DNA from 4 places in the Rhizobium sp. 'Codium 1' genome. Region 1 is predicted to be linked to each of the others. Evidence: predicted binding sites of a transcription regulator. Region 1 holds the regulator's gene; each other region holds the start of a gene.
What was found. The regulator PhoB, encoded in region 1, activates phosphate uptake and scavenging genes when phosphate is short. The targets are predictions, from matches to a motif close to TGTCATNNANCTGTCAT.
Positions count from the first base shown of each region.

Region 2: a site for PhoB is predicted at 2,969-2,985, ahead of LJE98_RS13195 (UDP-2,3-diacylglucosamine diphosphatase). Genes of this name have one in related genera too.
Region 3: a site for PhoB is predicted at 5,768-5,784, ahead of LJE98_RS13235 (LTA synthase family protein). Genes of this name have one in related genera too.
Region 4: a site for PhoB is predicted at 5,682-5,698, ahead of phnF (phosphonate metabolism transcriptional regulator PhnF). Genes of this name have one in related genera too.

Region 1 is NZ_JAJGPW010000001.1:643,431-651,212, reverse strand. It holds gene pstA (phosphate ABC transporter permease PstA) at 1-657, shown strand, start outside; gene pstB (phosphate ABC transporter ATP-binding protein PstB) at 693-1,478, shown strand; gene phoU (phosphate signaling complex protein PhoU) at 1,525-2,238, shown strand; gene phoB (phosphate regulon transcriptional regulator PhoB) at 2,264-2,947, shown strand; gene LJE98_RS03055 (GcrA family cell cycle regulator) at 3,078-3,611, opposite strand; gene LJE98_RS03050 (aspartate aminotransferase family protein) at 4,050-5,252, shown strand; gene argF (ornithine carbamoyltransferase) at 5,269-6,186, shown strand; gene LJE98_RS03040 (Hsp33 family molecular chaperone) at 6,310-7,299, shown strand; gene LJE98_RS03035 (MYG1 family protein) at 7,462-7,782, opposite strand, start outside.
Region 2 is NZ_JAJGPW010000004.1:337,235-345,016, reverse strand. It holds gene LJE98_RS13205 (helix-turn-helix transcriptional regulator) at 1-401, opposite strand, end outside; gene LJE98_RS13200 (NADP-dependent malic enzyme) at 514-2,829, opposite strand; gene LJE98_RS13195 (UDP-2,3-diacylglucosamine diphosphatase) at 3,031-3,885, shown strand; gene LJE98_RS13190 (ABC transporter permease) at 4,039-5,208, shown strand; gene LJE98_RS13185 (ABC transporter ATP-binding protein) at 5,219-6,028, shown strand; gene LJE98_RS13180 (MCE family protein) at 6,032-7,405, shown strand; gene LJE98_RS13175 (ABC-type transport auxiliary lipoprotein family protein) at 7,432-7,782, shown strand, end outside.
Region 3 is NZ_JAJGPW010000004.1:349,048-356,829, reverse strand. It holds gene LJE98_RS13255 (hypothetical protein) at 1-613, opposite strand, end outside; gene LJE98_RS13250 (class II 3-deoxy-7-phosphoheptulonate synthase) at 856-2,232, shown strand; gene LJE98_RS13245 (GFA family protein) at 2,312-2,710, shown strand; gene LJE98_RS13240 (hypothetical protein) at 2,717-3,463, opposite strand; gene LJE98_RS13235 (LTA synthase family protein) at 3,807-5,744, opposite strand; gene LJE98_RS13230 (NAD+ synthase) at 5,944-7,626, shown strand; gene LJE98_RS13225 (TolB family protein) at 7,746-7,782, shown strand, end outside.
Region 4 is NZ_JAJGPW010000003.1:259,386-267,167, reverse strand. It holds gene phnC (phosphonate ABC transporter ATP-binding protein) at 1-299, opposite strand, end outside; gene LJE98_RS10685 (DapH/DapD/GlmU-related protein) at 421-1,035, opposite strand; gene phnL (phosphonate C-P lyase system protein PhnL) at 1,032-1,739, opposite strand; gene phnK (phosphonate C-P lyase system protein PhnK) at 1,751-2,527, opposite strand; gene LJE98_RS10670 (alpha-D-ribose 1-methylphosphonate 5-phosphate C-P-lyase PhnJ) at 2,524-3,429, opposite strand; gene LJE98_RS10665 (carbon-phosphorus lyase complex subunit PhnI) at 3,426-4,532, opposite strand; gene phnH (phosphonate C-P lyase system protein PhnH) at 4,536-5,144, opposite strand; gene phnG (phosphonate C-P lyase system protein PhnG) at 5,144-5,614, opposite strand; gene phnF (phosphonate metabolism transcriptional regulator PhnF) at 5,717-6,436, shown strand; gene LJE98_RS10645 (hypothetical protein) at 6,474-7,782, opposite strand, start outside.

The DNA.
Region 1 (7,782 bases):
TATATGATGCTCATCGTGCTGGTGCTGTCGCTACCTCTCGGTGTCGCGACGTCGATCTATCTCGAGGAGTTCGCGCCGCAGAACTGGTTCACCGACCTGATCGAGGTCAATATCGCCAATCTCGCCGCCGTGCCCTCGATCGTCTTCGGTATTCTGGGCCTTGCCGTCCTGATCAATTTTGTCGGCCTGCCGCAATCGGCTCCGATCGTCGGCGGTCTCGTTCTCACGCTGATGACGCTGCCCACGATCATCATCGCCACCCGCTCGGCACTCAAGGCCGTGCCTCCGTCGATCCGCGATGCGGCACTCGGCGTCGGCGCCTCGAAGATGCAGTCGATCTTCCATCACGTCCTGCCGCTGGCCATGCCGGGCATCCTGACTGGCGCGATTATCGGTCTTGCCCGCGCGCTCGGTGAAACAGCGCCGCTGCTCCTGATTGGCATGGTTGCCTTCGTGCGCGAATACCCGGCCGGTCCACCGGACGGCTTTTTCCAGCCGGCCTCCGCTTTGCCGGTCCAGGTCTATAACTGGACCCAGCGTGGCGACCCGGCCTTCGTGGAGCGTGCCTCCGGTGCGATTATCGTGCTCCTCGTGTTCCTGATCCTGATGAACCTGATCGCAATCATTCTTCGTCGCCGCTTCGAGCGTCGCTGGTAAGGAGTTATATGATGATGAACAATCTCGCGACCAAGATGACCACGACGAAAGCGCCACCCATGACTGAAAGCAAAATCACCGCCCGCAACGTGCAGGTGTTTTACGGTGACAAGCACGCCCTCAAGGACGTCAACATCGACATCCGCCCCCGCTCCGTGACGGCCTTCATCGGACCGTCGGGCTGCGGCAAGTCGACCTTCCTGCGCTGCATCAACCGCATGAACGACACGATTGCGAGCTGCCGCGTCGAGGGAAACATCCAGATCGATGCGGAAAACATCTACGACCCCAAGGTTGACCCCGTGCAGCTGCGCGCCAAGGTCGGCATGGTTTTCCAGAAACCCAACCCCTTCCCGAAATCGATCTACGAAAATGTCGCCTATGGTCCGCGCATTCACGGCCTGGCCCGCAACAAGGCCGAGCTGGACGAGATCGTCTCGATCGCGTTGCAGAAGGCCGGCCTCTGGAATGAGGTGAAGGATCGTCTCGACTCTGCCGGGACCGGCCTCTCCGGTGGTCAGCAGCAGCGTCTCTGCATCGCGCGTGCCGTTGCCGTCAGCCCCGAAGTCATCCTGATGGATGAGCCCTGCTCGGCGCTCGACCCGATCGCGACTGCAAAGGTCGAGGAGCTGATCCATGAACTGCGCGAGAACTTCACGATCGTGATCGTAACCCACTCGATGCAGCAGGCCGCCCGCGTTTCCCAGCGCACGGCTATGTTCCACCTCGGCGAGCTGGTCGAGGAGAACGACACTGACAAGATGTTCACCAACCCGGATGACCAGCGCACCCAGGATTACATCATGGGCCGCTTCGGCTGAGCCCTGACGTCATTCACGGTTGAACTCAATTTCAAGGACGTTTCAAATGGGCTCCTCTCACATCTACTCGGCCTTCGACGAGGAACTGAAGTTCCTGATGCGCCGCATCTCCGAAATGGGCGGTCTTGCGGAACAGATGGTCGCCGAAAGCGTGCGCTCGCTGGTCAATTCCGACGCCGCACTTGCGCAGAAGGTCATTTCTGACGACGTCGTCATGGATGCCATGGAACGCGAGATCGGTGACAAGGCGATCGTGACCATCGCCAAGCGCCAGCCGGTCGCATCAGACCTGCGCGAAATCATCGGCGCTCTTCGCATCGCTGCGGACCTCGAGCGTGTCGGCGATCTCGGCAAGAGCAACTCCAAGCGTGTGGTGGCCATTCAGGCGACCGGCGTTCCGCGCAAGCTCGCCCGTGGCCTCGAACATCTCTCGGACCTGGCGCTTGCCCAGCTCAAGGAAGTGCTCGACGTCTATACGACGCGCTCGGCCGAGAAGGCCAAGTCGATCCGTGATCGCGACGAAGAAATCGACGCAATCTACACCTCGCTGTTCCGCGAACTCCTGACCTACATGATGGAAGATCCGCGCAACATCACGAGCTGCACGCATCTTCTGTTCTGCGCCAAGAACATCGAGCGTATCGGCGATCACGCGACGAATATCGCGGAGACGATCTATTACATGACGACCGGCGCACAGCCGGAAGGCGAGCGCCCGAAGGAAGACCTCACCTCTTCCGTCGGTGCGATCACCGAGTGATGTTGGCCAGCGAGGTTGGTTTTTGATGCAGCCGAAGATAGCCGTGGTGGAAGACGAGGAGGCCCTGTCGGTCCTCCTCCGTTACAACCTTGAAGCCGAGGGATACGAAGTCGAGACGATCCTGCGGGGGGACGAGGCAGAGATCCGCCTGCAGGAGCGGGTTCCCGATCTCTTGATCCTCGACTGGATGCTCCCGGGCGTCTCGGGCATCGAGCTCTGCCGGCGCCTGCGTGTGCGCCCCGAAACCGAGCGCCTGCCGATCATCATGCTGACGGCCCGTGGCGAGGAAAGCGAGCGGGTTCGTGGCCTGGCGACGGGAGCAGATGACTATGTCGTGAAGCCCTTCTCCACGCCGGAACTGATGGCTCGCGTCAAGGCCATGCTGCGGCGTGCCAAGCCCGAGGTTCTCTCCAGTGTCCTGCGTTGCGGGGACATAGAGCTCGACCGTGAGACACATCGTGTTCATCGCAAGAGCCGCGAGGTTCGTCTCGGTCCGACGGAATTCCGGCTCTTGGAATTCCTCATGGCCTCCCCGGGGCGCGTCTATTCCCGGTCTCAGCTGCTGGACGGTGTCTGGGGACATGATATCTATGTCGACGAGCGCACCGTCGATGTGCATGTCGGCCGCCTGCGCAAGGCGCTGAATTTCTCCAACATGCAGGATGTCATTCGCACGGTTCGCGGTGCGGGCTACTCCATGGAAGCCTGAACCGGCTTGCAAGACGATCGAAGGGGCCGCGCGGATCATCCGCTGCGGCCCCTTTTCCTTGTTGGTGCGGGCGCCAAAAGAAGACGGGCCCCGAAGGACCCGTTGGATGTCTCTGTCTCTGGCCGAGGGATCAGCGAGCCTTGCGGCGTTCACTGACCGGCTGATAGGCGAGCTTTGCATGGTAAGTGCAGTAGGGCGCGCTGTCGGCGATTTCGCAGCCGCAGAAGTGGAAGTCGTCCTTCATCGGATCGCCGATCGGCCACTTGCAGGTCCGCTCGGTCAGTTCCGTCAGTGCCAGGCGGCGCGAAATCGGAACAACCACGTTCAGGGAACGCCGAACTTCGACCTCTTCGTAGGCCTCGACCTCGATCTCTTCCTTCAGCATCGTGGCGCCTGCAGCGCGGGTGACGGTGCGGGTGGTCGTGCTGGCTGCCGGGCGGTTCTGGAAACTTGCCGGACGCTGCGTCTGTGCAGGGCGCTTGGCCGGACGTGCCGCAGACGAGTTGCCTCCTGCCTTGGCGCGACCCGGAAGGTTAAGCCGGTGCACTTTGCCGATTACGGCGTTTCGGCTTACGCCGCCCAGTTGCGCTGCAATCTGGCTTGCGCTCAGGCCTTCGGCCCAGAGGCGCTTGAGTCTTTCAACCCTCTCATCAGTCCAGTTCATGCCATTCATCTCCGCCGCTCGCGTCTGTCATGGCAGAATCCGTCACCGTTGCTTCGAATGAATCCGAAACAAAACCGCCTCGATATTGTCGGTGAGCACTTCCGCCGCATGCAATCTGTTAATGAAATTTAACCTAGAGGTCGGCTGACTCCGTGACAAGAGTCGCGGGAATCATCTGGAATCGATTTCGCGGTTTTCCCCAACTTGCTTCCCGAGTGAGTCAAGTATGCAACAGATGGAATCTTCGCCGGCACTCGTCCTGCGCGTGTTGGCCGAAATCGCTCCAACTGCCGCGATTCCTGCAGAAAACGTTGACATTGCAAGGGTGAGTGGGGATAGTGCCCGCGCCGCCGCAAGGCGGCATTTTTAATTTTTTCGGAGCCTCGTGGAGGCCGCACCGTCCGGTGTGACGGATTGTCGAAAAGGATCGTGAACGCCATGGCCGAAGCTACGCCGCTCTACCAGACCTATAATCGGGCGCCTCTGCGTTTCGAACGAGGCGAGGGCGTCTGGTTGGTGACGGAAAGCGGCGAGCGCTATCTCGACTTCGCAGCCGGTGTCGCCGTCACGTCTGTCGGTCATGGTCATCCGCATGTCGTCGGTGCCCTCAAGGACCAGGCCGACAAGGTCTGGCACCTGTCGAACCTCTACGAAGTGCCGGGTCAGGAGGCGCTGGCCAGGCGCCTGGCGGAGGTCACCTTCGCCGAGCGCGTCTTCTTCACCAATTCCGGCGCAGAAGCGCTGGAATGCGCGATCAAGACTGCCCGCCGTTACCACTTTGCCAAGGGGCATCCGGAGAAATTCCACATCATCACCATGGAAGGCGCCTTCCACGGTCGAACCATTGCGACGATCGCCGCGGGTGGCCAGGAGAAATATCTGGAAGGTTTCGGCCCCAAAGCGCCTGGCTTCGACCAGGTGCCGTTCGGCGATCTTGAGGCACTCAAGGCCGCGATCACGGATTCAACGGCTGGCATTCTGGTCGAGCCGGTCCAGGGCGAGGGCGGCATCCGTCCGATCCCTGTCGAAATGCTGCGGGCACTGCGCGACCTCTGTGACGAGCACGGCTTGCTGCTGATCCTTGATGAAGTCCAGTGCGGCGTCGGCAGGACCGGCAAGCTTTTCGCGCATGAATGGGCCGGCATCACCCCAGACCTTATGGCGGTCGCCAAGGGCATCGGCGGCGGGTTCCCGCTCGGTGCCTGCCTTGCGACCGAGGAGGCCGCTTCTGGCATGAAACCCGGCACCCACGGCTCGACCTATGGCGGCAACCCGCTCGCCATGGCCGTCGGCAATGCCGTGCTCGATGTCGTGCTGGCGGACGGTTTTCTCGACAACGTGCGCGACACGGCGCTGGTCTTCCGCCAGGGCCTCGCTTCACTGAAGGATCGTTTCCCGGATGTGATCGAGGATGTGCGCGGCGAAGGCCTGATGCTGGGGATCAAGGCCAAGGTTCCGAACACCGACCTTCTGATGGCAATGCGTGACGAGCATCTGCTCGGTGTTCCCGCCGGTGACAACGTGATCCGCCTGCTGCCGCCGCTGACGGTCACGGCAGAGGAAGCGCGCGACGGCCTTGCCCGCATCGAACACGCAGCCGAACAGATCCGCGCCAAAGCTGCAGTCGCAGCCTCTGCCTAAGACAGGACGCTCTCTCATGGCCTCTTCCAAGCATTTTCTCGATCTCTCCGCCATGACGTCAGGGGATCTGCGCAGCATTCTAGAAGACGCAAAGACCCGCAAGCAGGCGACGAAAGCCGGCACCGCCGACAAGCCGCTCGCCGGCAAGATGCTCGCGATGATCTTCGAGAAGCCCTCGACGCGCACGCGTGTTTCCTTCGATGTCGGCATGCGCCAGTTGGGCGGCGAGACGTTGTTCCTGTCCGGCACCGAAATGCAACTCGGCCGTGCGGAGACGATCGGTGACACCGCCAAGGTGCTGTCGCGCTATGTGGATGCCATCATGATCCGCACGACCGACCATGCCCGCCTTCTTGAAATGGCGGAACACGCGACGGTGCCTGTCATCAACGCTCTGACGGATATGACGCATCCCTGCCAGATCATGGCCGACATCATGACGATCGAGGAGCATCGGGGCTCCGTCGCCGGCAAGACGCTGGCCTGGACCGGCGATGGCAACAATGTCCTTCATTCACTGGTCGAAGGCGCTGCCCGCTTCGGCTACCGCATGAACATGGCCGTGCCGCTCGGCTCCGAACCGGATGACAAGATCCTCAACTGGGCTCGCAACAATGGCGGCGAGATCATGCTTTGCCATGATGCCGACCGCGCGGTGACCGGTGCCGATGCCGTCATTACCGACACCTGGGTGTCGATGAACCAGGAGCACAAGGCGCGCGGCCACAATGTCTTCCAGCCTTTCCAGGTCAATGCAGACCTGATGAAGAAGGCGAATGACGAGGCACTCTTCCTGCACTGCCTGCCGGCGCATCGCGGCGAGGAAGTGACCGACGAGGTGATCGACGGCGCGCAGTCGGTGGTCTTCGACGAGGCGGAGAACCGCCTGCATGCGCAGAAATCGATCCTCGCCTGGTGCCTCGGCGCAATCTGAGGCCGGTTTCAGGCAATTTATGTCCGACTTGACGTTTGGCGCAGGTGATCCCATCTGTGCCCTTTCTGATCGGGCCGCTCAGGCGGCCAAGCGTATGGCACCCCGTGTGCCGGGAGTACATTCATGGCGATGAAACAAGCAGAACTCGGCGAATTCGGTTTCGCCGGCGACGATCGTGTGGTCCCCTTCCAGGTGGACGGTCTCGACGTGCGTGGTCGCGCCGTGCAGCTCGGACCGCTGGTCAATTCCATCCTCGACCGTCACGCCTATCCGGCGCCGGTCGCACGGCTTCTCGCCGAAGCGATCGTGCTGACGGTGCTGATCGGCACTTCGCTGAAGTTCGAAGGCAAGTTCACGGTCCAGACCAAGGGTGACGGCCCGGTCGACCTGCTCGTCGCCGATTTCAGCTCGCCCGAAAGCGTGCGCGCCTATGCCCGTTTCGATGAACAGGCTGTGGCGGATGCGGTGGCTTCCGGTCGCGCATCGCCCGAAGAACTGCTCGGCGAGGGCATGCTGGCCTTCACCATCGACCAGGGCGCCTACATGCAGCCCTATCAGGGCATCGTGCCGCTCGACGGGACCTCGCTTGAGGACATTGCCGGGGTCTACTTCCGCCAGTCGGAACAGATCCCGACCAGGGTGCGTCTGGGCGCTGCCGAGCTCTTCGACCGCGACGAGGACGGCAAGCCGCGCCGGACCTGGCGCGCCGGCGGCCTCATCGCGCAGTTCCTGCCGGATGCACCGGAGCGCATGCGCCATCCGGACCTGCATGGTGGCGACGGCGACGACCGCGATACGGACCTGCATGGTGACGAAGCCTGGGACGAAGCCCGGATGCTGGTCGATACGATCGACGCCGACGAGCTCACCGATCCCCTGGTCGGCGTCGAGCGGCTGCTCTTCCGCCTGTTCCATGAGCGCGGCGTTCGTGCCTATGCGCCTCAGGCGGTCCATGATCGATGCAGCTGTTCCCGGGACCGCCTGAAGGGCGTTCTCCAGGGCTTCACCGCTGAGGAGATCGAAGCGAGCACGGAAGACGGGCAGATCACGGTGACCTGCGAATTCTGCTCGACCGACTACCACTTCGAGCCGGCAGAGCTGACGCCGGCTTGAAAGCAGGCACGGAAGAAGACACGAAAAGCCGGAGCGATCCGGCTTTTTTGGTGCCCGGCAAGATCCGGTTTTTGCAGATTGGAAGCGACGGGAAGGCCCTGTCGCATGGCTTGGACATGAGGCGGGCATCGATTTTCATGCCGCCTGATCGCCGACGGTTCGTCAGGCTTCCGTGGTGAGCTTGTCCGCCCGGAGCGCTTCGGTGACAGCGATGTCCGCCATGGCGAGGATAGCCTCGCGCGAACGCGCTGCTGCGATAAAGCGAGCGTTGTGGCAAAAGCTGGCGCCTTCGACGCCGCACACGGCTTCAAGGTCGCCATTGCTCAATCCCGCCCATGCTGCAGGCAGGTCGGCGCGTTGCTCGAAACTGTTCTCCGATTTGCGGATGCCAGTGATGCACCAGTCCTTGTCGCGGGGGTGCACGACGAAGAGCAGGTGGTCAGCGCCTGCTTTCACGATCGCGGGACGGAAGGGCATGCCCAT
Region 2 (7,782 bases), on a different contig from region 1:
CACCAGGCCGAGACGTCCTGTCTGGAAGCGGAGCTTTCCACGAGAAGGCAGTTGTGCCGGCCTGGCAGGCTCGGCAGCGGATAGCCCAGCATTACCTGGTCGGAGTTCCCGGTGTTCTGCCAGGATACAAGCTGCATCGGCTCGAGCGCCGAAAAGACCCGCAACAGTTGCTCCTGGGCCGGCTTGCGTTGAAGGCTGCGTGCGATCAGCTGGATATCGCGCCGCTGGCTGTGGAGAATGCGCTGTGGCCGCAAGCGGCCGTTGCTGGTCACAGCGTCCAGATAGGTGATCGGCCCTGTGCCATAGGCCGCCTGCAGCCGTGCCAGAAAGGCCGGGGGATCCCATGTCTCCCGCCGGTCCAGCCAATCCAAGATGTCGAAATACGCGCCTGCCTGAACCATTCGCCGCCCCTAGATTCCGAGGGGAGGCAGTGTCGGGGTTGCCGCTTTGGCTTGTCCAGATGGCAAATCTCGCGGCAACCGGCATATGGAGGCGTAGCCGGAGATGTTCCCGTCAGCCGGCTGGCTGGGATGCCTCGACGACGGCGAGTGCCGCCATGTTGACGACGCCGCGCGACGTGACCGAGGTCGACAGGACATGCACAGGCATGGCTGCGCCGAGCAGGATCGGCCCCACATGCAGGGCATCCATCATGGTCCGCATGATCCCGAGCGAGATATTTGCCGCATCGAGATTCGGGAAGACCAGAAGGTTTGCCTCACCGGTCAGCGTGCTCTCCGGCATGGCGCGCTTGCGCAGCACCTCTGACAGTGCCGAGCCGCCCTGCATCTCGCCGTCCACCTCGAGGTCCGGTGCCTCGGTGCGGATGATCTCCAGAGCCTTGCGCATCTTCGAGGCACTGGGCGAGGGCCGGGAGCCGAAATTGGAATGCGACAGAAGCGCCGCCTTGGGCGCGATGCCGAAGCGGCGGATTTCCTGCGCCGCCAGCATCGTCATCTCGGCGATCTCCTCGGCACATGGATCGTCCGTGACGAAGGTGTCAGTGAAGAAGATGGCGCCGCGCTGGGAAATCAGAAGGCTGAGGCCCGAGATGTCCCGGACGCCCTCTTGTTTTCCGATGATCTGGCGCACGTCGCGCAGATGCCGGTCGAAGCGGCCTTCGACGCCACAGATCAAGGCATCGGCTTCACCGCGCTTGACGGCCAGCGCGCCGATGACAGTGGTGTTGGTGCGAACGATGGTGCGGGCGGCTTCCGGGTTGATGCCGGCGCGGCCGACGAGCGCGAAGTAATCGTCGACATAGTCACGGTAGCGCGGATCGTCTTCCGGATTGACCAGCTGGAAGTCGACGCCTGGCCTGATGCGCAGTCCGTAGCGCTGGAGGCGCGTTTCGATGATCTGCGGGCGTCCGATCAGGATCGGCTCGCCGATGCCGTCTTCGAGCAGGACCTGCGCTGCACGCAGTACGCGCTCGTCCTCGCCCTCGGCGAAGATCACGCGCTTGTTCGATGCGGTCTTGGCGGCTGCAAAGATCGGCTTCATGACGAAGCCGGAGCGGAAGACGAAGCGGTTCAGCTGGTCGAGATAGGTGTCGAAATCGGCAATCGGGCGGCGCGCGACGCCGCTGTCGGCGGCGGCCCTGGCAACGGCCGGAGCAATGCGCAGGATCAGACGCGGATCGAAAGGCGAGGGGATCAGGTAATCGGGACCGAAGGTCGGGGTCTCGCCTGTATAGGCTTTCGCAGCGACCTCCGAAACTTCCTCGCGGGCGAGTGCGGCGATGGCGCGCACAGCCGCCATCTTCATCTCTTCGTTGATTGTGGTGGCGCCGCAATCAAGCGCACCCCTGAATATGTAGGGGAAGCACAGGACATTGTTGACCTGGTTCGGGAAGTCGGAACGACCGGTGCAGATCATCGCGTCGGGACGGGCGGCGCGGGCCTCTTCCGGCATGATTTCCGGTTTCGGGTTGGCGAGCGCCATGATCAGCGGCTTTGGCGCCATGCGCGCCAGCAGTTCCGGCTTCAGAACGCCCGCAGCCGACAGGCCGAGGAACACGTCGGCATCGCCAATGCTCTCGGACAGCGTGCGCTTGTCGGTCTCCTGCGCGTAGATTTCCTTCCAAGGGTCCATCAACTCGTTGCGGCCCTTGTAGACGAGGCCTTCGATGTCGTGCACCCAGATGTTTTCACGCTTGGCGCCGAGGATAACGAGAAGATTGAGACAGGCGAGTGCTGCGGCACCGGCACCCGATGCGATGATCTTCACGTCCGTGATCGACTTGCCGGCCAGTTCCAGGCCGTTCAGGATCGCAGCCGCGACGATGATCGCCGTGCCATGCTGGTCGTCGTGGAATACCGGAATGTTCATCTTGGCGCGGAGCTGGTCTTCCACCTGGAAGCATTCCGGTGCCTTGATGTCCTCGAGGTTGATGCCGCCGAAAGTCGGCTCCAGTGCCGAGATGGTCGAAACCATATCATCGACGCTAGGTGCATCGATTTCGATGTCGAAGACGTCGATGCCGGCGAATTTCTTGAACAGAACGGCTTTGCCTTCCATGACGGGCTTGGAGGCGAGCGGCCCGATGTTTCCGAGACCCAGAACCGCAGTGCCATTGGAGATGACTGCGACGAGGTTGGAGCGCGCCGTGTAATCGTCGGCGGCGGCCGGGTCGTCCCTGATCGCAAGACAGGGTGCTGCGACGCCGGGCGAGTAGGCGAGGGCCAGATCGCGCTGGTTGCCGAGCGGCTTGGTGGCCTGAATTTCCAATTTCCCGGGACGGGGATAGCGGTGATAGAAAAGCGCCTGTTCGTCGAGATCGGCGGTCGGGTTTGCCACTTGCGGCTTGTTTTTGTCCTGAGAAGTCATCGGTTCACCGGCAATTCCTGTCTTCACACACTCCCTGTCGTCATACACGAATTGGCCACGAGTGGTAGACTTTAGTTCCGCGATCCCCTGCCGGCGCGGATAACACGAGCGAACCACGGTTGGGCCGCAAATCTTGCAATGTCATCTTACTGAAACACGAGTCTGATTAAGCGCTGTCCAGACAGCGAAGAGGACCGTGCCGTGGAAGAAGCCAGCGAAACACGCCATTTCAGGACCCTGTTCATCTCGGATGTGCATCTGGGATCGAAGGCCGCGAAGACGGATTTCCTTCTGGATTTCCTGCGTACGCATGAGGCGGATACCATCATTCTGGTCGGCGACATCGTGGATGGCTGGCGCCTCAAGCGCAGCTGGTACTGGCCCCAGCCATGCAACGACGTTGTTCAGAAGCTTCTGCGCAAGGCACGCAAGGGCACGCGCATCGTCTACATTCCCGGCAACCACGACGAATTCATGCGGGAGTTTCCAGGCGTCCACTTCGGCGGTATCGAGGTCGCCGAGCGCATGGTGTATGAAATGGCGGACGGGAAGAAATATCTCGTTCTGCATGGCGATGAATTTGATGTGGTCGTTCGCAATGCCCGCCTGCTCGCCTATCTCGGTGACTGGGCTTATGACACGGCGATTGCCATCAATGTCGTGCTCGCCGCCGTGCGCCGACGCCTCGGCATGCCCTACTGGTCGTTCTCGGCCTGGGCAAAGCTGCAGGTCAAGCATGCGGTCAATTTCATCGGCGAGTTCCAGCGCGTCGTGGCCGACGAGGCAAGGCGCGCCGAGGTCGATGGTGTCATCTGCGGGCATATCCACCATGCCGTCATGGAAGACATCGACGGCATTCATTACGTCAATACCGGGGACTGGGTGGAGAGCTGTACGGCGATCGCCGAGCATTCCGACGGAAGGCTGGAGCTGATCTCCTGGGGCCACAAGGTCGGTGCGCTTTCGTCGCCGAAGCGTGCCACCCGGCTCGTTCCGATTTACCTTCCGTCCAGCGTTGCCGACGTGGCCAAGGAAGACGGTGTCCGGGCGGCTTGATCGAGGGCCTGTTGCAAAGCAGCCATCGCTGTCGGCATTCCGGCGGGAAAAGCGCGATTAACTTTCCGTAAAGGATTTCTTCCCGTCGGCGATGGTTATAGTGTGCAGCCATCTGTCACGTGATTTGCGTAACCGGATCTAGCCGGCGCGAATATGGAAGTTGTCGCCACCTTGAATCCGGTTCAGCCTGAAAACGCCCGTATCGAGATCGAGGATCAGCCGGATGGCAATCGTCGACTGGTCCGGCTTGTCGGCACGTGGAAGAACACCAGCCTGAGCGCTCTGATCAAGTCCGCCGGACCACTTGTCGACGATAAGGATTCCAGGTCGGATACGATCGATCTGAGCGCCGTCTCTGGCATTGATACGGCTGGAGCCTGGCTGATCCGCCGCTACGTGACGGAACGGCGCGAGCAGGGCCGGTCTGTCGAAATCGTGGGCGCCCATCCCGAGATGCGGGATCTGATCGAAGCCCTGCCCGAAAAGGTCACGCCGCCAGAGAAGCTGGTCGATCACCGCAGCCGTTTCGAGCGGGTCTTCGAACCGGTCGGGCGTCTGACGGTCAGCCTCTGGGGCGATCTGGTCGCGATGATGTTCGTTCTGGGCTCAGCGGTTCGGGGCGCACAAACCAAGCTTGGCCGTGGCGCCGGCGTGTCGCCTGCCTCGGTCGTCAACCAGCTCGACCATATGGGCGTTCGGGCGGTTCCGATCATCACGCTCATGTCCTTCCTGATCGGAGCGATCATCGCGCAGCAAGGCGCTTTTCAGCTCCGCTACTTCGGCGCCGAGGTCTTCGTCGTCGACCTCGTCAGTATTCTGCAATTGCGCGAGATCGGCGTCCTCTTGACCGCGATCATGATCGCCGGTCGCTCCGGAAGCGCCATTACGGCCGAGATCGGTTCGATGAAGATGCGCGAAGAGATCGATGCCCTGAAGGTCATCGGCCTCAATCCGATCGGCGTTCTGGTCTTCCCGCGGCTCGTGGCGCTGACGATCGCGCTGCCGCTGCTGACCATTGTGGCGAATTTTGCCGCGCTTTATGGCGCAGCTGTCGTCGCCTGGGGATATTCCGGCATCACCTTCGATGTTTTCATCACCCGTCTGCACGATGCGGTCGATTACTCCACGCTTGCGACCGGCATGATCAAGGCGCCGTTCATGGCGCTGATCATCGGGATTATCGCAGCTGTCGAGGGCATGAAGGTCGGAGGAAGTGCGGAGTCTCTTGGCCGCCACGTCACAGCCTCTGTGGTCAAGTCGATCTTTGTCGTCATCCTCGTGGACGGCCTCTTCGCGATCTTCTATGCAGCCATTGATTTTTGAGGAGGGGCAGATGAACCAGAGACCCTCTGACGAGCGCGAGACCATTCTTTCGGTGAAGGACCTGACGGTCGGCTTCGGCGAGAAGATCGTTCTCGACAAGCTCAATCTCGATATCTATCGCGGTGAAATTCTCGGCTTCGTCGGTGCTTCCGGTGCCGGCAAGTCGGTGCTCATGCGCACGGTGTTGCGCCTTTTGCCGCGGCGGGCCGGGTCGATCGAGATCCTCGGTTCGGACTACGATACTGTGGATGACGCACAACGCATCTCCCTTGATACCCGCCTGGGGGTTCTATTTCAGCACGGCGCCCTATTCTCTTCATTGACCGTGAAGGAGAATATCCAGCTGCCGATGCGTGAATACCTGGACCTGCCGCAATGGCTGATGGACGAGCTCGCCTATTTGAAGATCGAGCTGGTCGGTCTCAGTCCGGATGCGGCGGACAAGTATCCTTCCGAACTCTCGGGCGGCATGATCAAGCGGGCGGCGCTCGCCCGCGCTCTGGCGCTCGATCCGGATCTCGTCTTTCTCGACGAACCGACCTCGGGTCTCGATCCGATCGGTGCTGCCGAATTCGATGATCTGATCGCACAGTTGCGCGATACGCTGGGATTGACGGTCTATATGGTGACCCACGACCTCGACAGCCTGTTCTCTGTCTGTGACCGCATCGCGGTGCTCGGGCAGAAGCGCGTTCTGGTCGAAGGGACGCTGGACGACATGCTCGCCTTCGACGATGCGTGGGTACAATCCTACTTCAGGGGCAAACGTGCCCGTTCCATTCCCCGGTCGGAGCTTTCCGCCGGACATCCGGTAGAGTGAACCATGGAAACCAAAGCCAATTACGCCATAGTCGGTTTTTTCACGATGCTGGTCATCGCGGCCGCCTTTGGATTTGTCTATTGGATGGCTGAATATGGCCGCGGCGGCCCGATGGCGCCGCTCGCCATTCGCATCCCGGGTTCAGCGAACGGGCTGAGCATCGGCTCGCCGGTTCGCTTCAACGGCATCTCTGTCGGTTCGGTTCGCAATCTCTATATCGACAACGAGGACCCGAATTTCTCCGTGGCCTTTACGGAAGTTCGTGCCGATGCGCCAGTGACGTCCGGGACAAAGGCAATTCTTGAGATTCAGGGGCTGACGGGTGCCGCCTATATCGAACTCTCGGGCGGTGGTCCGGGGTCGGGTGAGCCGATCCTGGCGCGGGCGATCGATACCGGCGAACCGGCCATACTGACGGCCGAACAATCCAGCGTGACCAATCTGCTTTCCACCGCCGATCGGATCCTGCAGCGCGCCGACGGTGCCGTTGCCGAGCTCCAGGGCTTCATTGCCGATGCGCGCGCGCCGCTGACGAATACCGTCCGCAATGCCGAAACATTCTCCAAGTCTCTCGCCGACAATGCAAAGGGCATCGACGAATTCCTGAAAAGTGTGAGCTCCCTGTCTGACTCTGTCTCCGGTCTCTCCGGCCGACTGGATACGACCTTGTCGGCTGCCGAGGATCTCTTCAAAGCGCTCAACTCCGAGAAGATCGACCAGATCCTGACCAATACAGAGCGCGCGACTGCAAGCTTCGCCCAGGCTTCGGACAGCATCGGTCCGGCGATCGACAGTTTCCGCGAGACCGCAGAAACCTTCCAGCGCTTCGGGTCCAATGCCGACCAGACCTTGCAGAAGGTCTCCAAGCTGATCGACGCTGTGGACAGCCAGAAGGTGGGACAGGTCGTCGACAATGCGTCCGTTGCCAGCGCCGACGCCCGGCAGGCCATCGCCGGGTTCCGTGAGCTCACCGACAGCATCACCGGTCGCCGAGACGATATCGACAAGGCTATCGATGACTTCACCCAACTGGCAAATCGCCTGAACAATGCCTCCACCCAGGTGGATGGCATTCTGCGAAAGGTCGACAGCTTCCTCGGTTCCGGCGACGTCAATTCGCTCAGCGTCGAGGCCCGCCGGACGCTGGAATCAATCCGGCTCGCAGCGGAGAACGTCAACGCCCGGATCGGGCCCATTGCCGAAAATTTCCAGCGCTTCTCGGCAACCGGGTTGCGAGACATCCAGACACTCGTCAACGACACGCGCCAGACCGTGCGCGGCCTGAACGACGCGATCAGCAACTTCGACCAGGATCCGCAGCGCCTGCTTTTCGGCGGCGATACGGTCAAGGAATTCGACGGACGGACACGCCGATGACGGGTACCAGCGGAAAGGACGACAGAATGCAAAAGGCCAGCGTCAACGGGTCCGCAGACATGGGCAAGCTTCGGCGGCTGCTTCTGACCTCGGTAATCGTTCCGAGCCTTGGCCTCAGCCTTGTGGCCTGCGGGTCCAAGGCCGCCAATGATACATTCGACCTCACGGCTTCGGCGAGCGACGTCACGACAACTGCCAGTGCCCGCAACCGACAGCTCCTCATTGCCGATCCCTCGGCGCTGAAGGCTCTCGACAGCGAGCAGATCCTCGTGCGCGTCTCCGGTGCCGAGATCCGATATCTGTCGCAATCGCAGTGGAGCGACCGCCTGACGCGTGTGGTGCAGTCCAAGCTCGTCGAGGCTTTCGAGAACACCGGA
Region 3 (7,782 bases), on a different contig from region 1:
TTGGATCGGCGAAGAAATAGTCGGGATGCCGACCCCAACGTGCCCATTCGCGATAGACGCTGCCGGGCAGCGTTTGCCCGAGACCAGCCCGACCGGGCACCTTGCCGAGTAGGACTGCCAAGGGCACGCCGACGAGATTCATCTGGCTGAAGACCCGGAAGCGCGGCTTGGTATTGCCCCAGTAGCCGGTCATTGTCGCGACCATCAGATAGCGGGAAAATCTCTCGGCCCGTCCGCCCAGCGCCAGAACCTGGCCGCCGAAGGACTGGCCGATGCCGACCATGCGGTGGTCCGGTGCTTCAAGTTCCAGCCGATGAAGGGCGGCCGGCATGTCAAAATGGGCCCAGTCGCGCATCAGGAGCGGGCGTTTCCAACTGCTCGGCGCCTGGGAGCCGGCGACGCCGCGATAGTCATAGGTCAATGCCGCCCGGAAGCCGTGGCGCAAGACGAGGTGCTCTGCAAATTTGGCATAGAAGCCGCGCGGCACGGCCGCGGCGGAGGAAATCAGGGCGAGGGGGCCATCCCCTGATCCGCGGAAAAGCGTTGCGTGCAACGGAAAGCGGTCCGACGCCTCGAAGGCAATGTCCGATCGTTCCATATGATGCGGTCTCATGTCGAACCTCCCGTTCCGAATGCCGGTTCGGAGATTACGTTTACGTGAAGGTAAATTCAATCTCGGGTTTCCAAGTCACGAGACTGCGCCTGCTTTTGCAAAGCATTCCCAGTCGTCGCAGGTGGCCCATGAGGTTCCGAAGAGCCTAAACAACGCCTTTCCAAGCGGTGATTAACCGTTTATAAGCCCCCATCCCATGCGGCCGGGAGGTTGCCGCAACCAGTATTAGACAGGTGACGACCATGGCGCAGAATTGGACCCCGAGCAGCTGGAGACAGAAGGCGATCAAGCAGGTTCCGTCCTATCCGGACCTCGACGCGTTGAAGGCTGCCGAGCATCAGCTTTCGACCTATCCGCCGCTGGTCTTTGCGGGCGAAGCCCGTCGCTTGAAGAAGTCGCTGGCCCAGGTCGCTGAAGGCGAAGCCTTCCTGCTGCAGGGCGGTGATTGCGCCGAAAGCTTCGCCGAACATGGCGCCGACAACATCCGCGACTTCTTCCGCGCCTTCCTGCAGATGGCCGTCGTCCTGACCTTCGGTGCGCAGTTGCCGGTGGTGAAGGTCGGGCGTATCGCCGGCCAGTTCGCCAAGCCGCGTTCGTCCGACATGGAAAAGATCGGTGATGTCGAGCTGCCGAGCTACCGTGGCGATATCATCAACGGCATCGAATTCACCGAAGACGCACGCATTCCGAATCCGGAACGCCAGTTGATGGCCTATCGCCAGTCGGCGGCCACGCTGAACCTGCTGCGCGCCTTCGCCATGGGTGGTTATGCCAATCTTGAGAACGTGCATCAGTGGATGCTCGGTTTCATCAAGGACTCGCCACAGGCCGAGCGCTACCGCAAGCTCGCCGACCGCATTTCCGAGACCATGGACTTCATGAAGGCCGTGGGCATCACCTCGGAGAACAATCCGAGCCTGCGCGAGACCGATTTCTTCACCAGCCACGAAGCCCTGCTTCTCGGTTATGAAGAGGCGCTGACGCGCGTCGATTCCACGTCCGGTGACTGGTATGCAACGTCCGGTCACATGATCTGGATCGGCGACCGTACCCGCCAGGCGGAACATGCACATCTGGAATATTGCCGGGGCATCAAGAACCCGATCGGTCTGAAGTGTGGCCCGTCTCTCCAGGCGGACGATCTTCTGAACCTGATCGACATCCTGAACCCGCAGAACGAAGCCGGCCGCTTGACCCTGATCTGCCGCTTCGGTCACGACAAGGTCGCAGAGCACCTGCCGCGCCTCATCCGCGCCGTCGAGCGCGAGGGCCGCAAGGTCGTCTGGTCCTGTGATCCGATGCATGGCAACACGATCACCCTCAACAACTACAAGACGCGCCCGTTCGAGCGGATCTTGTCGGAAGTCGAGAGCTTCTTCCAGATTCACCGTGCGGAAGGCTCGCATCCGGGCGGCATCCATATCGAAATGACTGGCAAGGATGTCACCGAATGCACCGGCGGTGCGCGTGCCGTGACAGGCAATGATCTGGCCGATCGTTACCACACCCATTGCGATCCGCGCCTCAATGCCGACCAGGCGCTTGAACTCGCCTTCCTGCTCGCCGAGCGGATGAAGAGCGGTCGTGACGAGAAGCGCATGATGGTTGCGAACGGCTGACACATAGGTTCAGTAATCCGAGTTTGACGACCGGGCGGGCTTCATCGAAGCTCGCCCGGTTCTCGTTTTGGAGGTGAGCATGACGGAAGACAAGACAGGGCGTTGCCTGTGTGGCGCAGTAACGATCACGGTCACGGGTAAACTCGGGCCAGTCAGCTATTGCCATTGTACGCAATGCCGGCGGCAGACGGGTCTTTACTATGCAACGACGGATGCCGCCCTGAGCGAGGTCGAGATCAGCGGGCGCGACAGGATCGGAGCGTTCCGGGCGAGCCCCGGCGCCGAGCGCGCCTTCTGCCGGGATTGCGGCTCACCACTCTACTGGAAGGCGGACGGCGAGCAAAGGATGTCGCTGATGGCCGGATTGTTTCCCAATCCGACAGGGCTCGAAGGAGGCTATCACATCTACTGCGCCGACAAGGGCGATTTCTACGAGATCGACGACGGATTACCGCAATACCCGGCGGGCAGCAGCTGAGGCGCGTCAGGCGGCGGCTGCGTTCTCGATCTTGCCCAGTTGCGCCAGAGCAAGATGGTAGGATTGGTCGATGGCCACGAACTTTGCAGACTGCCAGGTGAAATAGTCTTCGATGAAGCGGCTGGTGAGCAGCAGCTCGCCCCGTCGGCGCGGCTGCTCCCATGCGAGCAGGCCGTCGGTTTCGGCCTTCTTGAACATGCGCTTCAAGTTGGTCGTCGAGACCTGATACATCTCGCTCAGTTCCACCAGCGTCACCGGGCCACAGGAGATGGCGGGTGCGGTCCGGTCGACATTGTCGAGGCGCGAGAAGAGGTCGTGGAGGATGATGCCACCGAGGTCGGACCAGAGGAAATGGCCAATCGTGTCAGGGGGGGCCAGCCAGAGGGGATCCGAAACCATGATGTCGGCTCCGATCGGCTGGGCGATCAGGAATATCCTCTCCTCGGCCAGAGAGGTCATTTCACGATTGCCGCCATCGAGCCTGTCAAGGCAGGCGAGGTGGCCGTTGAACCAGCTGCGCATGCCGTTGAGGCTGAGCTCTGTTGGCTCCAGAACGCGCACTCGCTTGTCCGGTACATCCGGCACGTCCCGCAGGAACTTGTAGGCGACCAGCTCGGCGAGGTAGCCGGTGGCGGTGTTGCGGCTGGCAGCACCCAGGCGCATCACGGTCTCAACGAAACGCGTCGCCGTCAGGCCGGACAGCGGGTCATCTTCGCTCCGGCGAAGCGCCAGTGCAAAGACGGATTGTGTCATCAGCCATTTCCGATGGGAAGCCTTGAGGCGGGACATGCGTGGAGTCCGGATGTGGATGCCAATGAGATGTTGTGCGATCTGCTTTTCAATGTCCGGGTAGAGGGGATGTGCTGCAATTTCAGCACGCGTCATTAGCTGCATGGTAACGGCTCGGCTCAAAACTTCGAATTTGATCAAGGACTTGGGTAAACTGCTTGGCCATGCCAAGAACAGTTTGGGCAAATACTGTCCAGCGGTCGGATTGGGTCAATAAAAAAAGTCTACGCCAAATATGGGGAGTGCTGCAATAGCGCCCCCCATCAAATCATGTCTATGGATATCCGCGACCGGGAGCCGCGCGAGCTCAGCTGCTCGGTGCTGCCTGCTGGCGATTGGTGTGCTCGGGGAAGAAACTCTCCACTCCGTAGCCCTCGCCGAACATGACATCGTGCTGCAGCAGGCGGTAGTCACGGATCAGCGGATCCACCTGACCGGACATCGCCCAGTCGGCCTGAGCCTTGTTGTTGCGGCCGATCAGCTGGTGCCGGTCGATGACCGAATAGCGTTCCGCGACACGACCGAGCATGCCGGTATAGTAGGGGTGACGATAGCCAGCCATGCGGACGATGTAGTAGGGCAGCTGCGACGGGCTCACCGAGCCGATATCCTTCTGTGCGCCGCGCTTGGATGACCAGATGACGAGCGGCGTTTCGTGCTCGCGCTTCATGGTGGCAACCGATGCCTTGCGGGTCGCGACCACGTTCGCCATGTAGCCGCTTTCCGTGTAGACGGCATTCAGCGGCGGCAGGTGGTCGCCGAAGAGCACGATGATTGTCTCTCGACGGCGCTTCTTGGCCCAGTCCATCAACGCCTTGAGGCTCTGATCGGCTTCCTTCACCCCTTGCGTATAGGTCGCAAGCGAGTTGGTGCTGGCCTCGGAGAGTGTGGGCGCATCGACCGCGATCGTGTTCTTCTTGTAGCGGTTATGCTCGTAGGGGCCGTGGCCCTGAAGGGTGACCGCGAAGAAGAAGAACGGCTGATCCGTATTGTCTGCTTCCTTGATGATGAAGCGCGTCAGGTCTTCGTCAGAGGCGAAGATGCCGCGCTTGCTCATGGCCGGCATGTTGTCTTGCGAGTGGAACTCCTCGAAGCCCAGCGACTGATAGACGTTGGTGCGGTTCCAGAACCAGCCCTGGAAGGGATGGAAGGCTTTGGTCACGTAGCCCTTGGACTGGAAAAACGTGGCGAGCGAGGGAACCGGTCGACGAATATACTGCTGATAGGGAATGCTGCCATAGGGCAGGAAGGCATTCGAGAAGCCGGTCAGCGACTCGAACTCGACATTGGCGGTCATGCCGCCGAATTCGGGCGAGAAGACCTGGCCCGATTGAGCCGCGCGGATGGTCGGCATGGGATCGGCGGAGTAGCGCACGCTGCTCATCCTGGTCGGATCCCAGAGGGACTCGCTCATGACGACGATCACATCGGCCTGGCGTCCGGAGAAGAAGGAAGCCGGCAAGAGATCGGTCTGCATGTCGGTGATGGCCAGGTTGCTGTAGCCGTCGGGCGCGCTGACGTTTGCCATTGGCACGTTGAAGGCAAACGCCATGAGGAAGCCGTTGTGCCGATAGTTTTCCTTCTGGTCCCACATCATGGGCACGATGTTGAGGCGATCGCGGAAAGCCGAAAACGTCATCGGATCCATTAGGGATGCAAACCCGATGAGAAGCGGGAGGGACAGGGCAAGGCGCGTTCCGCGGCCCGACAGGTTCAGCTTGGGAAAGACCTTGCGGCTCTTCCAGATCAGTGCCGCGAAGGCGACGATGAAAACAACGCATCCGACCGCCAGGCCAACGGCCTTCAAGGGCTCGGCTGCGACCATGGCTGGCAGGAGTTCCAGGATCTGGCGGCCGAAAAGGAGATCGCTCGGGAAGAGCGGGTCCGACAGGAACTGCTGCTTCTGTCCGGAAAAGAAGGCAGGCAGGAGCAGAAGGGGGCCGACGAAGAGCGCCGATTGATGGGCCTTGCCGATCATGGCGTCGGCAAAGAGGAGAACGAGGAAGACTACGCCTGTGGCGACCAGACCCGGTCGGTTGAACGAGGTCATGTATTCGATGATGTCGGTCACGCTTCCGCGGGCAAGGACCTCGCTGATGAAAACGATCGCGACAGCAATCAGCGCCGTGTTGACCCACTGAATGAGCAACTGCACGATAATGGACGCGCCGGACTCCCGTTCACGGGTCGCGCCCACGGCGTTGAACATGTTCGCAACAATCGATTTCGGGTTGGTCTGAACCACGTCGAACTCCGGGGCATGGGCGGTGTCATGAAAGCTTCGCATAGGTGTCACACAAACGTCATGAATGCTACATGAACCGTGACGCATGAAGCTTGGTTCCCACAATTCCGGGGGGATTGGTCAGCCGCTGCGGACATGGCAGATGACGACTGCGAGAAGCGACGTTGCGATCCGATCTGCGAGGGGCTAAATCGGTGTCATGAGCGAAGCAAAGAAAATCTCCGACGTCCTGCGTATCGCGGTGGCACAGTGCAATCCTGTTGTCGGCGACGTCGCCGGCAATCTCGCCAAGGCGCGTGCGGCACGCGCCGATGCCGCCGGGCAGGGGGCTGACCTGCTGCTGCTGACGGAGCTCTTCATTTCCGGTTATCCGCCGGAAGATCTCGTCCTGAAGCCCGCCTTTCTCGCCGCCTGTCTGCAGGCCGTGGAAGCGCTCGCCAACGACACGGCTGATGGCGGCCCGGGGGTGATCGTCGGGTTTCCGCGCCAGGGCGAGGCGGGACGGCACAATTCCGTCGCCATTCTCGATGGTGGCCGCATCCTCTCCTTCCGCGACAAGATCGACCTGCCGAATTACGGAGAGTTCGACGAGAAGCGCGTCTTCGTGGAAGGCGAAATGCCCGGTCCTGTCAATTTTCGCGGCGTGCGCATCGGCGTGCCGATCTGCGAAGAGATCTGGAACGATCTCGGGGTCTGCGAGACACTGGCCGAAACGGGTGCCGAAATCCTGCTCGTGCCGAATGGTTCGCCCTATTACCGCGGCAAGGTCGACGTGCGCCATCAGGTGGCGCTGCGTCAGGTCATCGAAACCGGGCTGCCGCTCATCTTCGCCAATCAGCTCGGCGGCCAGGACGAACTTGTTTTCGACGGCGCGAGCTTCGCCTTCAACGGCGACAAGTCGCTCGCCTTTCAGATGAGCCAATTCGAGGAGACGCTCTCCGTCACCACGTGGAAACGCTCAGATGACGGCTGGCGCTGCGACCAGGGTCCGATGTCGCGCATACCCGAGAAGGAAGAGGCAGACTACCGAGCCTGCGTGCTGGGTTTCCGAGACTACGTCAACAAGAACGGGTTCAAGAGCGTGGTGCTCGGACTGTCTGGCGGCATCGATTCGGCCATCTGTGCGGCCATTGCCGTGGATGCGCTCGGCGAGGAGCGGGTGCGCACGATCATGCTGCCCTATCGCTATACCTCGCAGGAGAGCTTTGCCGATGCCGAGGCCTGCGCCAAGGCGCTGGGTTGCCACTACGACATCGTGCCCATCCAGGAGCCGGTGGAAGGCTTCCTGTCGTCGCTCTCCGAGATGTTCGAGGGCACCGAGAGCGGTATCACCGAGGAAAACCTGCAGAGCCGTACACGCGGCACGATCCTCATGGCGGTCTCCAACAAGTTCGGCTCGATGGTCGTGACAACGGGCAACAAGTCGGAAATGTCTGTCGGCTATGCCACGCTCTATGGCGACATGAATGGCGGCTTCAATCCGATCAAGGACCTCTACAAGATGCAAGTCTATGCACTCTCGGCCTGGAGGAACCAGAACGTGCCGCCGGGCGCTCTGGGGCCGTCTGGCGAGGTGATCCCGCAGAACATCCTCTCCAAGGCGCCCTCTGCGGAGCTGCGTCCGAACCAGACCGACCAGGACTCGCTTCCGCCCTATCCCGTCCTTGACGACATCCTCGAATGCCTTGTCGAGAAGGAAATGGGCGTTGAGGAGATCGTCGCGCGCGGCCACGACCTTGGGACGGTGCACCGGGTCGAACACCTGCTCTATCTCGCCGAATACAAGCGCCGCCAGTCGGCGCCGGGCGTCAAAATCACCAAGAAGAATTTCGGACGCGATCGTCGCTATCCGATCACGAACCGCTTCCGGGATCGCGCGTGAGCGTTAAATTGTTGGCTTTTGCGGCCCTTTATCAACATTGCCCACGTGCGCTGCGCGGGTAAGCGAGTTTATTTGTCGTAGCCACTGAAGCTGGCTTTACGGCGAACAGGGAGTCCAGGATGCGCAGTTCGGTCGAAATCTACGACATGGCGACAC
Region 4 (7,782 bases), on a different contig from region 1:
ACATTGGTCAGCACGTCGAGGCGTGGCACCAGGTTGAACTGCTGGAAGATCATGGCGCAGTCGCGCTGCCAGTTGCGAAGCGCCGTGCCGTGAAGATTGGAGATCTCGAGATCGCCAAACATAATGCTGCCGGAGGTCGGATCGACGAGGCGGTTGATCATGCGCAGCAGCGTCGACTTTCCGGCACCCGAACGTCCGATCACGCCAACCATCTGGCCGGCCGGAATCTCCAGAGTCACCGAGTCCACGGCCTTGTTGGTCCCGAACTGGCGGGTGAGGTTGTCCAGCCTGAAAAGCATCGTCTTTCCTTCGCCGTCATTAATTGCGGTGCTGGGAATGCATTAGCGGTGGCCCGTGAAGCCGGAATGTCAGATTTGTGTAGGATTTGTTAAACCGTATAAGCTCTTGAAAATATTTATATTATCGGTGTTTTTCGAAAAAGGTTTCTGTGTCCATGTGACGAAAATCGTCGAGTGCGGCGAACAGCCGGTCGTGATCCCAGTCCCACCAGGCGAGTGCCCGCATGCGTTCGGCAACCGGTCCGGGTAACCGTTCGCGGATCAGCTTTGCCGGAACACCGCCGACGATGGTGTAGGGGGCCACATCGCGTGAGACGACGGCACCTGCGCCGACCACCGCGCCGTCACCGACGTTGACGCCGGGGAGAATTGTCGCACCATGGCCGATCCAGACGTCGTGTCCGATCACCACGCGGTTTCCCCGACGCCAGGCGAAGAAGTCGTGATCGTTTTCCGCACCATCAAAATAGTCGGCAGCGCGATAGGTGAAATGATGCAGCGTCGGGCGCCAGGTCGGGTGGTTGGTGGCGTTGATACGTACGGCCGCCGCGATATTGGCGAACTTCCCGACCGTCGCGCACCAGATGGAGCCATCCTGCATGATGTAGGAATAGTCGCCCATCTCCACCTCATCGAGGCGGCAGCGATCGGCGACTTCGGTATAGCGGCCGAGCGTCGAATTGATGACCCGAGCGGTCTCGTGGACGAGGGGTTCAATCCCGAGCTTTTTCGTCATGCTGCAGCCTTGCGGGGCGAAAACTGCATCACGTCGAGGATCCGGTCAGCAACCGCTTCGCGGACTTCCTCGTCGTGGAAGATGCCGAGCAGGGCAACGCCTGCTTCCTTCTTGGCGCGGATCATCGAGACAACCACGGCACGGTTCGTGGCATCGAGCGAAGCGGTGGGCTCGTCCAGCAACAGCACGGTATGATCGGTGATAAAGCCGCGCGCGATGTTGACGCGCTGCTGCTCTCCGCCAGAGAAGGTAGAGGGGGGCAGCTGCCAGAGATCCTGCGGCAAATTCAGCCGGTCCAGAAGTTCGCTTGCGCGTTCGCGGGCCTCTTCGACTGCGGTGCCGCGTGCGACAAGCGGTTCGGCGACGACATCGAGCGTCGAGACGCGTGGTACGGTGCGCAGGAATTGGCTCACATAGCCGAGCGTGCCGCGCCGGACTTCGAGCACCATGCGCGGATCGGCACTTGCAATATCGACGATGCGGCCGCCGTGATTGATCAGGATCTGTCCCTGATCGACGGCATAGTTGCCGTAGAGCATCTTCAGGGTCGAGCTCTTGCCGATGCCCGAGGGGCCGCCGAGCACGACGCATTCCCCGGCCGCCACCGAGAAAGATACGTTGGAGATCACCGGCAGGACGAGCCCGCCGCGCAGATGCATGATGAAGCTTTTCGCGACTTCCGAAACAATGAGGGGCGTGGCCATGAATATCTCCGTCAGACCTGCAGGATCGAGGATACGAGCAACTGCGTATAGGGTTCGCGGGGGTCGTCGAGGACGCGGTCGGTCAGGCCGTGTTCAATCACATTGCCATCCTTCATGACCATCATCCGATGAGACAGAAGTCGGGCCACGGCGAGATCGTGGGTGACCACGATGGCCGAAAGGCCGAGATCGTTGACGAGGCCGCGGACGAGATCGAGCAGGCGAGCCTGGACCGAGACATCGAGGCCACCGGTCGGCTCGTCCATGAAGACGAGGCGGGGGCCGGTCACGAGATTGCGGGCAATCTGCAGGCGCTGGCGCATGCCGCCGGAGAAGGCGCGCGGCTGGTCGTCGATGCGGTCGATGGAAATCTCCACCCGCTCCAGCCATTCGCTCGCTGTCTGGCGAATTTTTCCATAATGCCGGTCACCGATTGCCATCAGGCGCTCTCCGACATTGGCGCCGGCGGAGACCGTCATGCGCAGTCCGTCGGCAGGGTTCTGGTGCACGAAGCCCCAGTCGGTCCGCATCAGGAAGCGACGTTCGGCTTCACCCATATGGTAGAGCTCGCGATACTGGCCGTCGCGCATATGGTAGTCGACGCTGCCGGTCGTTGGCATGAGCCGGGTCGACAGGCAGTTCAGAAGGGTCGTCTTGCCCGAGCCGCTTTCGCCGACGATGGCCAGCACTTCGCCCGGCCACAGGTCGAAGGATACGTTCGAGCAGCCTATGCGCTTGCCATAGAACTTCGAGAGGTTGCGAACTTTCAGAAGCGGCTGGTCACTCATTCCGCGGCCTCCTTGGAGAGCTTTGGTTTCTGGGCGAGCATTTCGCCGACATGGCCCTCGGCCTGGCGCGTCTCGCAATGGTCGGTGTCGGAGCAGACGAACATTCGGCCACCCTTGTCGTCGAGCACCACTTCGTCGAGATAGACATTGTGGGCGCCGCAGAGCGCACAGGGCTTGTCGAAGGTCTGGATCTCGAAGGGATGGTCCTCGAAGTCGAGGCTGACGACGTCGGTGAAGGGCGGGACGGCGTAGATGCGCTTCTCGCGGCCAGCGCCGAAGAGTTGCAGGGCTTCCGACATGTGCATCTTGGGATTGTCGAATTTCGGTGTTGGCGAAGGGTCCATGACGTAGCGTCCCTCGACCTTCACCGGATAGGCGTAGGTCGTGGCGATGCGGCCGTGCTTGGCGATGTCCTCGTAGAGCTTCACATGCATGAGCCCGTATTCTTCGAGCGCATGCATCTTGCGCGTTTCGGTCTCACGCGGCTCGAGGAAGCGCAGCGGTTCCGGGATCGGGACCTGGTAAACCAGAACCTGACCTTCCTTCAACCTTTCCTCGGGAATGCGGTGGCGTGTCTGGATGATCGTCGCTTCACTCGTCTTTGTGGTCACGGCGACGTTTGCGACTTTCTGGAAGAAGGCGCGGATGGAGACGGCGTTCGTCGTGTCGTCGGCGCCCTGGTCGATGACCTTGAGCGTGTCGTCGCGGCCAATGATGGAGGCTGTGACCTGCACACCGCCGGTGCCCCAGCCATAGGGCATCGGCATTTCACGGCTGGCAAACGGCACCTGGTATCCGGGAATGGCGATCGCCTTCAGGATCGCGCGGCGGATCATGCGCTTGGTCTGTTCGTCCAGATAGGCGAAATTGTAAGTGGCGAGTTCGGTTGCCAGCGCGGTCATTCTGCCGCCTCCTTCAGGTCAGTCTGTTCGGTGCGGCTGGCCTCGTGCTTGGCCCGCATCCGGCGGACAAGGTCGAGTTCTGCCTGGAAGTCGACGTAGTGGGGCAGCTTCAGATGTTCGACAAAGCCGGTTGCCTGGACGTTGTCGCAATGGGAGATGACAAATTCTTCGTCCTGGGCAGGCGCGACGACGTCCTCGCCGAATTCCTCCGTCCGGAGCGCCCGATCGACGAGCGACATGGACATGGCCTTTCGCTCGCTCTGGCCAAAGACAAGACCATATCCGCGGGTGAACTGGGGCGGCGCCTTGGCCGATCCCTTGAACTGGTTGACCATCTGGCATTCCGTCACCCGAATTTCGCCGAGCGAGACGGCAAATCCGAGCTCCGGGACGTCGAACTCCACCTCGACGAGCCCCATGCGGATCTCGCCGACAAACGGGTGAGAACGGCCATAGCCGCGTTGTGTCGAATAACCGAGCGCCAGCAGGAAGCCCTCGTCGCCGCGGGCGAGCGCCTGGAGACGCAGGTCGCGTGGCATCGGAAATTCCATCGGTTCACGGGTTATGTCGCCTGCGATGTGATCTTCCGGCATCTCGCAGTCCGGCTCGATCAGGCCTTCGCCGTCGAGAATGTCCGAGACCCGCATGACATGTTCCAGGCCGCCCTCGCGCTGTTCGCCCGTCTCCACGGCATCATCCTCAAGCAGTGAAGGATCCAGCAGGCGATGGGTGTAGTCGAAGGTGGGCCCAAGCAGCTGTCCGCCGGGCAGATCCTTGTAGGTGGCGGAGACACGGCGCTCCACGCGCATGCCGCCTGTTTCGATCGGACGCGAGGTGCCGAAGCGTGGCAGCGTCGTGCGATAGGCGCGCAGAAGGAAGATTGCCTCGATCATGTCGCCGCGCGACTGCTTGAGGGCCAGTGCCGCGAGCGCACAGTCGTAGAGCGACGCTTCGGCCATCACGCGATCAACAGCAAGGCCCAGCTGGGCAACGATCTGGTCGATGGTGACGGATGGCAGCGCCCGATCTCCACGCCGGCGGTCTGCGAGCAGTTTGTGGGCGTTGGCGATGGCCTTTTCGCCACCCTTGACGGCAACATACATGGCTCAGGCCTCCATCTCACGGATCTTGGTGGTGCGCGGAAGGGCTACAAAGCGGTGGCCGCAGCTGAGGATGACATCGACCCCGCGCGGGAAGATCGCGCCATTGTCACTCCATTGCCGCAGGAAGGTTTCCGGCAGGCCTTTCGGTGCGATCATGGCTGTATCCAGGATACCAGGGCCCGTCAGATGCAGCGGTTGGCCATCGTCGAGTGCGGCAACCTCGATCACCAGCGTCGTCGACCGATCCGGATATTCCTGGGTGCCAGGGGAAAACTGCGTGAGCGAAGGAACCGGAGCCCCGGCTTCGACAAAGGCAAACCTGGTTTCAGATTTGTCGCTGGTCAGGCTCGCCCCCGTATGGAAGCTGATCCAGGCGGGCAGGGCCGATTTCGCAATGGTCGATGATACCCAGATGGGGGTGTCATGGTCGCAGAGTGTCAGCAGCAGAGCGCCGGCGGCAATGCCAAGCGGTGCGGGTGGCGCGACCGGCACCTGCACGAGGCCGAGGGTCCCGGGCCGGGCCATGGCATCCATGACGGCGCGAAAGATTTCCTGTGCATGTGTTGCGGCATCGGGGAAGCCGCCCTCCAGGGTTTCGGTGTGTTCAAGCATCAGTCTTCTCCGCGAACCATGGTGAAGAAATCGACCTTCGTGGCAGCCGTCTCGGTTTCCAGTCGTTCGGCCTCCGCTGCGAGGCGTGCCTCAAGTGGCGCGAAGAGTGCGGGCTCCAGCATGGCCAGGGCCGCTTCGTCTTGCGCCAGGGCGTCGAGCACGGCCGAGAGGTTCGCTGCCTTCCGGTTCGTGCCGAGGCGATAGCCGTGACCAATGCGCCCGTCGGCGAGCCGCACGCTTGCCCGGCTCACGGTCGCTTCGCCAAGATTGAAGGGCGCGCCGCCGCCGCCGATGCGACCCTTGACCATCACGAGTCCGGTTTCCGGACCGCGCAGCGTAGTGAAGCCCGGCGCGGGTTCGATCGTCGCGATGGCATCCTGCAGTTCGGCAAGCGTGGCCCTGGCCAGCAGATCGACGATCCGCTTTCGCCTGGCCTGTGCACCGGGTTCGATTTCGTTGGCTCTGTGCATTGTCAGTCCTCGAAATGTCTAGTAATGTAGACAACTATACAAGTTACTTTAGAAGTAGTCGCTGGTCGTGACAAGCTTGTGACAGGGAGCCCAATTCCAGTGATGCAGAGACAGAAGGGCGTTGCCCTGTGGCGCCAGATTTCCGACCGGATCCGCGCCAACATCCTGGCAGGTCTTTATGACAGGACAGGCATGGTGCCGGCCGAAACCGCCTTGGCACAGGAGTTCGAGGTCAACCGGCATACGGTGCGGGCGGCGCTAGCCGCCCTGCAACAGGAGGGGATCGTGCGTGCGGCACAGGGCCGGGGCACGATGATCATCCAGCGCGACAAGTTCGATTTCCCGATCAGCCGGCGTACCCGGTTCACGCAAGGCATCGGGGAGCAGGCGCGCGATCTCAAGGGTATTCTTCTCTCGTCCTCGCGCGAAGTGGCCACGCCGGACCTGATCGAGCGTTTGCAGTTGTCGCAGGGTGATGAGGTCTTGAGACTGGACGGGGTCCGAACAGCGGATGGACGGGCCGTCTCGCGCTCCACGATGTGGTTTCCGGCCGAGCGGTTCGCCGGCATCGACAAGACTTTTGCCGAGACAGGTTCGATCACCCGTGCCCTGTCGGCATGTGGCGTGGATGACTACTTGCGCGATGTGACGGAGATTTCAGCGGTGCATGCCGAGCCGGACGACGTCGCACATCTGGAATTGACGCCGGGTGCAATCGTGCTCGTCACGCACGCGGTGAACACCGATCCGGAGGGGCGTCCCATCCAATTCGCGGTCACCCGTTTCCCGGCAGACCGGGTCCAGTTCACCATTCGAAACTGAGATGAGGCCGGCCTTTGCCGACCTCATCCCGCAGACGTCAAACGGCCTGATAGGCGGCGAGAACCGCCGAGATCTGTTCAGGGCTCAGATTGTTGGACTGGGTCGCGCTGATCGCCCGCAACTGGGCCGGCGTCATGTTCGAGATCTGGCTCACCGTCAGGCCCGGAAGCGCCTGCTGGCTGATTGCCGCGATGTCATCGGTCGAGAAGGTTCTGAAGTTGGTGGCGCCCAGCGCCGTCAACTGCGCCGAATTCAGGCCGGCCACCTGTGCTGCCGTCAGGGCTTCCGCCTGGTCCGCCGAGAAAGCTCCGACCTGTGACACGGTCAAGCCACCGATTGCCTTGGGATCCATGGACGCGATCTGGCTGGTCGACATCCAGTTCAGCTTGTCGGTTCCAAGCGTCGCCAACTGGATGGCGTTCATCGAGCCGATCTGTGCCGTCGTCAGCGCCCCGACCTGATCCTGGGTCATCGCCCGAAGCTGATGATAGGTAAGACCGGCGACTTGCCCCGTGGTCAGGGCTGCGATCTGTTCGGGTTGCAGTGTTGCAAAGACCGCCGGTGCCAGACCGCCGATGGCGCTCGGGGACAATGCCGCAATGTCGGCAGAGGACAAGGTTTCGAGGGCGGCCGGGCTAAAGGCGGCCAGCTGGGTGGCGCTCAGCGCACCGAGCTGGACAGAGGTCATCGCGTCGATCTGGCTTGCCGTCAGTGTGGCGATTTGCGCACTACTCAGGCCGGCAATGGCCTTCGTGGAAATGGCTGCGATCTGCGTGGCCGACAGGGCCGAAATGGTTCCTGACGATAGCGAGGCGATCTGGGTTGCCGTGAGGGCGCCAATCTGCGTTGCGGTCATCACGCCGAGCTGGTCCGGCCGCAGTGCATTCAACTGATCGAAGGTCAAGGCGCCGACCTGTGCTGCCGTCAGCACCCCGATCTGCTCCTGGCTCAGGCCGGAAATGTTGGCGGCCGACAAGCCCGAGATCGCGGATGGTGCGATTGCAGCAAGCTCGGCGTTGGAGAGCGTCGCCAGCTGTGCGGACGAGAGTGCACCGATCTGCGTGGCCGTCAGTGCGGCAATCTGGGTCTGGCTGAGACTGTCGATCTGGGTTGTCGACATGGAGGCGATCTGGGCGGTGGTCAGCCCCGGAATAGCCTTGGCGTTCAATGCGGCGATCTTTTCACTCGTGAGGGTGGCCAGGCTGTCGTTTGACAGCGCGGCGACCTGGTTGGCACCCAGGGCGCCAACCTGTGTTGTCGACAGGAGGGTGACCTGTTGCGGTGTGAGGGCGCCGATCTGTGCCGGTGTCAGCGAGGCGATCTGGCTGGCCGTCAATGCGCTGATC